DNA from 3 places in the Phenylobacterium sp. genome. Region 2 is predicted to be linked to each of the others. Evidence: predicted binding sites of a transcription regulator. Region 2 holds the regulator's gene; each other region holds the start of a gene.
What was found. Region 2 encodes LexA, which represses DNA repair genes until DNA is damaged. Its sites were predicted from a motif close to ATGTTCNCNANNTGTTCT; they were not measured.
Positions count from the first base shown of each region.

Region 1: a site for LexA is predicted at 1,206-1,223, ahead of uvrA (excinuclease ABC subunit UvrA). Genes of this name have one in related genera too.
Region 3: a site for LexA is predicted at 1,132-1,149, ahead of ACQ66R_RS09655 (DUF72 domain-containing protein). Genes of this name have one in related genera too.

Region 1 covers NZ_OZ260078.1:4,643,997-4,647,267, reverse strand. Annotated here, with positions in the region: gene ACQ66R_RS22865 (OPT family oligopeptide transporter) at 1-1,132, shown strand, start outside; gene uvrA (excinuclease ABC subunit UvrA) at 1,308-3,271, shown strand, end outside.
Region 2 covers NZ_OZ260078.1:272,438-275,708, reverse strand. Annotated here, with positions in the region: gene ACQ66R_RS01375 (ComEC/Rec2 family competence protein) at 1-1,134, shown strand, start outside; gene ACQ66R_RS01370 (ASCH domain-containing protein) at 1,131-1,418, shown strand; gene lexA (transcriptional repressor LexA) at 1,399-2,088, opposite strand; gene trpC (indole-3-glycerol phosphate synthase TrpC) at 2,209-2,985, opposite strand; gene trpD (anthranilate phosphoribosyltransferase) at 2,985-3,271, opposite strand, start outside.
Region 3 covers NZ_OZ260078.1:1,990,228-1,993,498, forward strand. Annotated here, with positions in the region: gene ACQ66R_RS09650 (M28 family metallopeptidase) at 1-1,073, shown strand, start outside; gene ACQ66R_RS09655 (DUF72 domain-containing protein) at 1,196-2,020, shown strand; gene ACQ66R_RS09660 (sensor histidine kinase) at 2,027-3,271, opposite strand, start outside.

The sequences.
Region 1 (3,271 bases), 4.4 Mb from region 2:
CCTGGCCAAGCTGGCCGCGCCGGTGTGGAACGGTCTGGTCGGGGCGCTGGCCGCGCAGGCCCGCCGCGGCGCGCCGGGCGCGGGCGCCATGGCCCGGGCGGAACAGGACATCCCCATCGGCATGGTCGCCGTGGTCTCGGGCCTCTGCCTGATCCCCATGGGCGTGCTGATCTTCAACTTCCTCCAAGGCGGACCGCTGGCGGGCCTGGCGATCCCGCTGACCCTGGCGACCCTGGCCTACATCGCCATCGCCGGGTTCCTGGTCGCCGGGGTGTGCGGCTACATGGCTGGCCTGATCGGATCGTCCAACAGTCCCGTGTCGGGCCTGGCCATCCTGGCGGTGCTGGGCGCCTCGCTGATCGTGGCCACCATCGGGGCCAGCGCCATGCTGCGCGATCCGATGCCGCTGGTCGCCTTCGCCCTGCTGGTGACCGGCGTACTGCTGGCCGTGGCGGTTGCGGCCAACGACAACCTGCAGGACCTCAAGACCGGCCAGCTGGTCGACGCCACGCCCTGGCGGCAACAGGCGGTGCTGGTCATCGGCGTGATCGCCGGATCGGCGGTGATCCCGCCAGTGCTCGAGCTGCTGAACCGGTCGAACGGCTTCGCCGGATCGCCGATGGCCGGCATCTCGGACCAGCCCCTGCCGGCTCCGCAGGCGACCCTGATCTCCACCATCGCCAAGGGCGTCATCAGCCACGACCTGGACTGGGGCCTGATCGGCGTGGGCGTGCTGGTGGGCGTGGCGCTGATCGTCATCGACGAGCTGCTGCGGCGGACCCGGCGCTACAGCCTGCCGCCCCTCGGCGTGGGCATGGCCATTTACCTGCCGGCGACGCTCACCTTGCCCGTGGTCATCGGCGCGGTGGCCGGCTGGCTGTACGATCGCCGGCTCGCCGGCAGGCCCGATAGCGAGTCCGCCAAGCGCCTGGGGGTGCTGGTGGTCTCGGGCCTGATTGTGGGCGAGAGCCTGTTCAATGTGGCGCTGGCCGGCCTGATCGTCGTGACCAACTCCGGTTCGCCACTCGCCCTGGCTCCCGAAGGGTTCGGACCCGCGCCGGTGCTGGCGCTGGCAGGCTACGTCGGCGTGATGGCGTTCCTCTACGGCTGGGCGGGACAACGGCGGGCCTAAGGGATTCCCGGCCTGTTCTTCCTGCTGCCACCGTGGTGTCAGCAAGCCTCGCGTGCGCGATGCCGCAGGATCTATGTTCGCTTTGCGTTCCTGTGTTATGCGTGAGTCCCGTCACCTACATTAGGCGGTCTCGCGGATGGACCTTTCCGTGGGCTCTCCGTGTTTCCGGGACCTTATGGCTGACCAGCACAATCTGATCCGCGTTCGCGGCGCTCGCGAACACAATCTCAAGGACGTCAACGTCGACATCCCGCGCGGCGAGCTCGTCGTGATCACGGGGCTGTCGGGCTCGGGCAAGAGCTCCCTGGCGTTCGACACCATCTATGCCGAGGGTCAGCGCCGCTACGTCGAGAGCCTGAGCGCCTATGCGCGCCAGTTCCTGGAGCTGATGAGCAAGCCCGACGTGGACCTCATCGAGGGCCTCTCGCCAGCGATCTCCATCGAGCAGAAGACCACCAGCCGCAATCCGCGCTCGACGGTCGGCACAGTCACCGAGATCCACGACTACATGCGCCTGCTCTGGGCGCGAGTGGGCGTGCCCTATTCGCCGGCCACCGGCCTCCCGATCGAGAGCCAGACCATCTCGATGATGGTCGACAAGCTGGTCGCCCTGCCGGACGGCACGCGGCTCAACCTGCTGGCGCCCGTCGTGCGCGGCCGCAAGGGCGAGTACCGCAAGGAGTTCGCCGAGTGGCAGAAGGCGGGCTTCCAGCGGGTCAAGGTCAACGGCGAGCTGATGCTGATCGAGGACGCCCCCGTCCTCGACAAGAAGTTCAAGCACGACATCGACATCGTCGTGGACCGCATCGTCACCAAGCCGGGCCAGGAGCAGCGCTACGCCGACAGCCTCGCCACCGCGCTGAAGCTGGCCGAGGGCATCGCCGTGGCCGAATGGGCCGACCTCGCCGAGGGCGAGACGACGCCGAAGCAGCTGCTGTTCTCCGAGAAGTTCGCCTGTCCGGTCTCAGGCTTCACGATCAGCGAGATCGAGCCCCGGCTGTTCTCGTTCAACAACCCTTACGGCGCCTGCCCAGTGTGCGACGGCCTGGGAGCCAAGCTGGCCTTCGACGCCGACATGGTCGTACCCGACAAGGACAAGAGCCTGCACAAGGGCGCCATCGCGCCCTGGGCGAAGGGCCCCTCGCCGCTCTACACCCAAACCCTGCAGGCGCTGAGCCGCCACTACGACTTCTCGATGGACGAGCCGTTCTGGAAGCTGCCCGAGCCGGCCAAGAACGTGATCCTCTATGGCTCGGGCGCGGAGAAGATCCGCTTCATCTACGACGACAACGCCCGCAAGTACGAGGTCAACAAGACCTTCGAGGGCGTGCTGCCGAACCTCGAGCGCCGCTGGCGGGAGACCGACAGTTCGTGGGTCCGCGAGGAACTGGGCCGCTACCAGTCCGAGACGCCGTGCCTGGCTTGCGAGGGCTATCGCCTGAAGCCGGAGAGCCTGGCGGTAAAGATCGCCGGCCAGCACATCGGCGAAGTCTCCCGGCTGGCGATCCGCAACGCCCAGCAGTGGTTCGAGGCGCTGGAAAGCCAGCTCACCCCCAAGCAAATGGAGATCGGCCGCCGGATCCTGAAGGAGATCAACGATCGTCTCCGGTTCTTGGTGAACGTCGGTCTGGACTACCTCAACCTCTCGCGCGCCTCGGGCACCCTGTCGGGCGGCGAGAGCCAGCGCATCCGCCTCGCCAGCCAGATCGGCTCGGGCCTGACCGGCGTGCTCTATGTCCTGGATGAGCCCTCCATCGGCCTGCATCAGCGCGACAACACCCGCCTGCTGGAGTCGCTGCGCGGCCTGCGCGACCTGGGCAATTCGGTGCTGGTGGTCGAGCATGACGAGGAGGCGATCATGACCGCCGACCACGTCATCGACATGGGTCCGGCCGCGGGCGTCCACGGCGGCCACGTCATCGCCGAGGGCAAGCCGGCCGACATCATGGCCAACCCCGACAGCATCACGGGCCAGTACCTGGTGGGCACGCGCGAGATCGCGGTGCCCGAGGATCGTCGCCCGATCTCGAAGAAGAAGGTGATCCGTGTCGTCGGCGCGAGCGGCAACAACCTGAAGAACGTCACCGCCGAGATTCCGGTGGGCACGTTCACCTGCATCACCGGCGTCAGCGGCGGCGG
Region 2 (3,271 bases):
CCGGCCGAGCGGGCCGCGATCACCGCGGCGGTGGCGTTCGGGGCGATCCTGGCCGACCGGCAGGCGATCAGCCTGCATGCGCTGGCGCTGGCGGCCATGGGCGTGCTGCTGCTGCAGCCCGAGGCCGTGACCGAGCCGGGGTTCCAGATGAGCTTTGCCGCGACCGCCGCGCTGGTCGCCCTGGCCGAGGTCTGGCCGCGGCCGGTGAAGGAGATCGAGGTCCCCTGGTGGATCCGCTGGCCGCAGGCGGCGATGACCTGGACGGCGGCGAGCCTGGCGGTGAGCTTCGTGGCGGGCCTGGCCACGGGGCCTTTCGCGATCCAGCACTTCAACCGCGTCTCGACTTGGGGCCTGTTCGCCAACCTCGTCGTCGCGCCGATCTCGTCGTTCCTGATGATGCCGGGCCTGGCGCTGGGCGCGGCGCTCACGCCATTCGGCCTGGGGCAGGCGCCGCTGGAGGTGGCGGGGTGGTCGATCGGGTTGATGAACCAGGTGGCGGCGACTGCGGCCGGCGCGCCAGCGGCGCAGGTGGTGATCCCCAGCGCGCCGGACTGGGTGCTGCCGGCCAGCTTCCTCGGACTGCTGTTCGTCTGCCTGTGGCGCGGGCCGTTCCGGTGGGCTGGCCTGCCGTTGGCGCTGGCGATCCTGTGGGCGCCCCGGCCTGCGGCTCCGGATGTGTGGGTGAGCGCCGACGGGGCGGCGGTGGCGGTTCGGGAGGGGCGTGAGAGCGTCCTGCTGCGGCCCGATGTGAAGCTGTTCGGCGCTGAGTTGTGGTCGCGGCGACGCGGGCTGACGCCGGTGATCAGCGAGCCCGAGCGGGACGCGCGGTTCCAGTGCGACCGGTGGAGCTGCCTGGCGAAGGCCGAGGCTCCGGTGAAGTTGGCGGCGGCGTGGAACCTGAAGCGGCCGTTGAAGGCGGGCAGGTTGGAGGCGCTCTGCACGGGAGCTGACGTGGTGATCCTGCGGAACAGCTTCAAGCCGGAGAGTTGCGCGGCGCCGCTGGTGCTGACGGGGGCCGACTTCGCGGCGGGCGGCTCGGCCGAGCTCTATCGGCAGGGCGGCGGCTGGCGGATCGTCTGGGCGCAGGACCAGCGGGGGCGGCGGCCGTGGACCTGGGGGTATGACCCGCGATGATGTTCGCCAGGCCGCTGCGCGAGCGGGTCCGGTCGGGCGAGATCACCACCAGCGTGCGGATCTGGCTGACGCCGCGGGTGAAGGTGGGCGGGCGCTACCGGCTGCTGGACGGGTTCATCGAGGTGACGCGCCTGCGGGAAGTGGACCTGGACGACGTCACCGAGGCCATGGCGCGGGAGGGCGGGTTCGAGAGCCTGGAGGCGCTCATGAAAACCGCCCGCCACGGGCGTGGCGAGCGGGTCTTCATCGTCGATTTCGTATGGGTCAGTGGTAGCGGCGGATGAGGCCGACCAGCTTGCCCTGCACGGCCACCTGGTCAGGGCCGAAGATGCGGGTCTCGTAGGCGGGGTTGGCGGCTTCGAGGGCGATGGACGCGCCCTTCTTGCGCAGGCGCTTGAGGGTGGCTTCCTCGCCGTTGACCAGGGCGACCACGATGTCGCCCGAGACGGCGCTGTCGGTGCGCTTGATGACCACGAAGTCGCCGTCGAGGATGCCGGCGTTGATCATCGAGTCGCCGGCGATCTCGAGGACGAAGTGCTCGCCCGCGCCCAGGATGCTCTCAGGCACCGGCATGCGGTCGCGTTCCTGCTGGATCGCCTCGATCGGCGTGCCGGCGGCGATCTTGCCGAGGATCGGCAGTTCGCGGCTGTCGTTGGCGGCGACCGCGACCGCGGAGCCGGCCTCGACCAGCTGGGGTTTGAACGGGGCCCGACCCTTGGGCGGGGCGGCGGCGGTGGCCTGCTGCGGCAGCTTCACCACTTCCAGCGCCCGGGCGCGGTGGGGAAGGCGGCGAAGGAAACCGCGCTCTTCCAGGGCGGTGATCAGCCGGTGGATGCCGGACTTGGAGGCCAGATCGAGGGCCTCCTTCATCTCGTCGAACGACGGTGAGACGCCCGATTCCTTGATCCGCTCGTGGATGAACATGAGCAACTCATGCTGCTTGCGGGTAAGCATTTCAGGACCTCGCAGAACAAACCGCCAACTTCTGTCGATGTTCTCTAGGTGTTCCGCGTTAATGTCAAGTTACACCTAGGCCCACTGAAATCGTTGCGGTTTTTCTCATGTAGAGCCGACTCAGCCCAGCAGGGCGCGAGTCGCCGCGGTGACGTCGGCCTGGCGCATCAGGCTCTCGCCGACCAGCATGGCGCGGGCGCCGGAGGCCTCGAGGCGAGCGGCGTCGGCGGCGGTGAACAGGCCGCTCTCGGTGACCAGCAGGGCGTTCGCCGGCGCGAGCGCGGCGAGGCGCTCGGTGATCGCGAGGTCGACGGTGAAGGTCCGCAGGTCACGGTTGTTCACCCCGACGAGGTCGGCGCCCAGCCGTCCGGCGCGGGCCATCTCGGCCTCGTCATGCACCTCGACCAGCGCGTCCATGCCGTGGGCGCGGGCCTCGGCCATCAGGTCGGCGGCCAGCGCGTCGTCCACCATCGCCAGGATCACCAGAATGGCGTCGGCGCCCAGCGCGCGGCTCTCGGCCACCTGCCACGGGTCGACCAGGAACTCCTTGCGGATACAGGGCAGCGAGACGGCGCCGCGGGCGGCGGTGAGGTAGCTGTCGGCGCCCTGGAAGCTGGGCGTGTCGGTGAGCACCGACAGGCACGCCGCGCCGCCGGCTTCGTAGGCGCGGGCCAGTGCCGGCGGATGGAAGTCCGCGCGGATCAGGCCCTTGGACGGCGAGGCCTTCTTGATCTCGGCGATCAGGGCCAGGCGGCCGGGGCCGTGGGCGCGCTCCAGGGCGGCGCGGAAGCCGCGCGGCGCGCTGACGCCGGCCGTGGAGATCGCGGGGCGGGCGGCCTTCCGCTCTGCGACCTCGTCACGCTTATAGGCAGCGATCTTCTCGAGAATATCGGCCATCAGGAGTCCAGCGACCGCGGCGCGATCTCGACCAGCTTGTCGAGTGAGGCCTGGGCGCGGCCGTCGTCGATGACCCGGGCCGCCAGTTCGACGCCTTCGCGGAGGGTCTCGACCTTGTCGCCGACCAGGAAGGCGGCGGCGGAATTCAGCAGGACGATGTCGCGGTAGGGGCCGGGCTTGCCCTTCAGCAGGTCGCGGAGCGCCACGGCGTTCTCGGCCGGCGTGCCGCCGGTGAGGTCGGCCAGCGCGGCGCGCGGCAGGCCCACGGCTTCGGGCGTCACGGTGA
Region 3 (3,271 bases), 1.7 Mb from region 2:
AAGCCGCGCGCCAGGGCGCGGTGGGTTTCCTGGTCATCCATGAAACCGCGCCCGCCGCCTACGGCTGGGCGACGGTCAAGAACTCCAACACCAACGAGATCTTCGACGTCATCCGCAAGGATCCGTCGCAGGCGCACGCCCCGCTGGAGGGCTGGGTGCAGCGCGACGTGGCCGCGGGCCTGCTGAAGGCCGCGGGCTTCGACCTCGATACCCTGAAGAAGCAGGCCCAGACCCGCGCGTTCAAGCCGGTGGCGCTGAAGGGCGTCACCTTCTCGGCCGACTATGCCGTCGATGTGCAGAAGGTGGTCTCGAAGAACGTCGTGGGCGCAGTGATCGGGAGCAAGCATCCCGAGGAGCGCGTCTTCTACACCGCCCACTGGGACCACCTGGGCGTGGGCCAGCCCGACGCCAAGGGCGACACGATCTACAACGGCGCGCTCGACAACGCCTCGGGCACGGCGATGCTGCTGGAACTGGGCCGCGCTTTCGCCAAGGGTCAAAAGCCGCAGCGAACGGTCGTGTTCCTGTCGGTGACCGCCGAGGAGAAGGGCCTGCTGGGCTCGGAGTACTACGCTCGCAACCCGCTGTATCCGCTGGGCACGACGGTGGGCGTGCTCAACATGGATGGCGTGGGCCCGACCGGCCTGGCGCGCGACTTCACCACCTCCGGCAATGCGCCGCTGACCCTGCAGGACGAGCTGATCGCGGTGGGCAAGACCCACGACCGGTACTTCACGCCCGACCCCCGCCCCGAAGCCGGCAGCTTCTTCCGTTCGGATCACTTCCCGTTCGCGAAGGTGGGCGTGCCGGCGATCAGCTTCGGCGGCGGCCAGGATCTGGTGACCGGAGGCAAGGCGGCCGGCCTCGCCAATCGCACAGCCTACACCGCCGACAAGTACCACCAGCCGGCCGACGAGTTCGACCCGACCTGGGACCCCAAGGGCTTCGAAGCCGACGGCGCGCTGCTGTTCGACCTGGGCCAGAAACTGGCGAACAGCCGCATCTGGCCCGATTGGAAAGCCGGCGCGGAGTTCAAGGCCGAGCGCGACAAGACGAAGGCGCAGCGGAAGTAGGGCAGCGGACGTAGGAACGCCTCTCCCCCGAGCGTCGCGAAGCGAGGGGGTTGGACAGAGAACATCTTGAGAACTTGCGCAACCGCCGGTACCTGTAGCGTCGGCAACACCGGAGGCGTGACATGGCTGAAGCAGGTCGGATCCGCTGCGGCATCGGCGGGTGGACGTTCGAGCCGTGGCGGGGGGTATTCTATCCCAAGGGACTGAAGCACGCCGCCGAGCTGGAGTACGCCAGCCGCCATCTGACCTCGATCGAGATAAACGGCACCTACTACTCGTCGTTCAAGCCCGACAGCTGGGCCAAGTGGCGGGCCTCGACGCCCGACGGGTTCAAGTTCGCCGTGAAGGCCTCGCGCTTCTGCACGAACCGCAAGGTGCTGGCCGACGGCAAGGCCAGCATGGACATCTTCCTGGGCCAGGGCCTGACCGAGCTGGGCGACCGGCTGGGGCCGATCCTGTGGCAGTTCATGCCGACCAAGAAGTTCGACTACGACGACTTCGCGGGCTTCATCGACCTGTTGCCGGAGAAGGTCGGAGACCTGCCCGCGCGGCATGTGCTGGAGGTGCGCAACGGCACGTTCAACGACCCGAAGTTCATCGGCCTGTGCCGCGACCGGGGCGTGGCGATCTGCAACTCCGACAACGAGAACTACCCCTTCATCCCCGACATCACCGCCGACTTCGTCTATCTGCGCCTGCTCTCGGCCGACGACGAAATCCCAACGGGCTACGAGGCCAAGGACCTCGATCTGTGGGCCGGTCGATTCCAGAGCTATGCACGGGGCGAGGTGCCGGGCGATTTCACGCCGGTGGACCGCACGGGTCCGCCGGAAGGCCCGCGCGACGTCTATGCCTACGTGATCCACGAGGGGAAGGTACGCGCCCCGGCCGCGGCGATGCAGTTCATCCGACGCGTCGATCCGGCCTTCGAGATTCCCGCGGACTGACCCGCTCTAGTGCGCCGGCGTGCGGTCGCCGTCGAACTCCGGCCGCGGCGGATCGGGCGCCTCGCCGGGCTCGGGGTCGAAGGGGGCCACGATCTCGCAGCGCACCCCGGCCGGCAGGAAGCGGATGGTGACTTTGCCGCCCAGTTCGTGGGCGAGCCCCCGCTCCAGCAGCCGTGCGCCGAAGCCGCGGGTGGCCGGCGGCGTCACGCGCGGACCGCCCCGCTCGCGCCATTCCAGCCGCAACATCGGGGCCGGAGCCTCCTCGTCCAGCCGCCATGCGATCTCGACGCGCCCCCCATCGACCGACAGCGCGCCGTACTTCACAGCATTGGTGGCCAGCTCGTGCACGCCCATGGCCAGCGCCAGCGCCATCTTGGGCGAGATGCGCAGGTCGGGACCCGAGAGCGCCAACCGGCCGGGCCCGTGCGGCGACATCGTGCGGGTGAGGATCGTCGTGAGCGATGCGCCGGCCCAGCGCTCGCGGGTCAGGATGTCGTGGGTCCAGGCCAGCGCCATCAGCCGGTTCTCGAAGTCGGCCAGCGGCCCGGCCCCACCGGCGCGGCCCAGGCTCTGGCGAGCCACCGACTGGACGGTCGCCAGCATGTTCTTCACCCGGTGATTCAGTTCGTGGATCAGGAGCTGCTGACGTTCCTCGGCGCGCCGGCGCTCGCCCACCTCGCGTTGCAGCTTGGCCTCGGCCAGCTTGGACGGGGTGATGTCGAGCGTGACGCCCACCACCCGGCCGGGCCCGCCATCGGCGCGGCGGTCGACGACCGCGCAGCTCGAGCGCAACCAGCGATGGCGGCCGTCGGCGGCGGCGACGCGAAACTCGAAGGACGCTTCGTCGCGATCGACCAGCCCGCGCAGGGTCGCCATCACCCGGTCGATGTCGTCGGCGACGACGAAGGCGCGCCAATCCGCCACGGCTTCGTCGGCCCCATCGACGGCGGACAGCCCGATCAGGGCGCGGGCGGCCGCGACGTCCAGCCAGCGCATCGCGCCGCCGTCCCGCCACTCCCAGGTAGCCGCGCGCGCCGCCTGGTGGGCGAGCCGCAGGGTCTCGTTGGCGGCGCGCAGGCGTCGGGCGTTGCGGCGCAGGGCGCGCTCGCTGCGTTCGCGCTGGGTGACATCGCGCAGGATGAAAATCATGCCGCTGGCGATCGGCAGGCCGACGATCTCGACCCATTCGTCGTCGCCGCCCGGCCGCTCAGCCACGAACTCGACCGCGGCGTCGTCGCGCAGCGCGCTGCG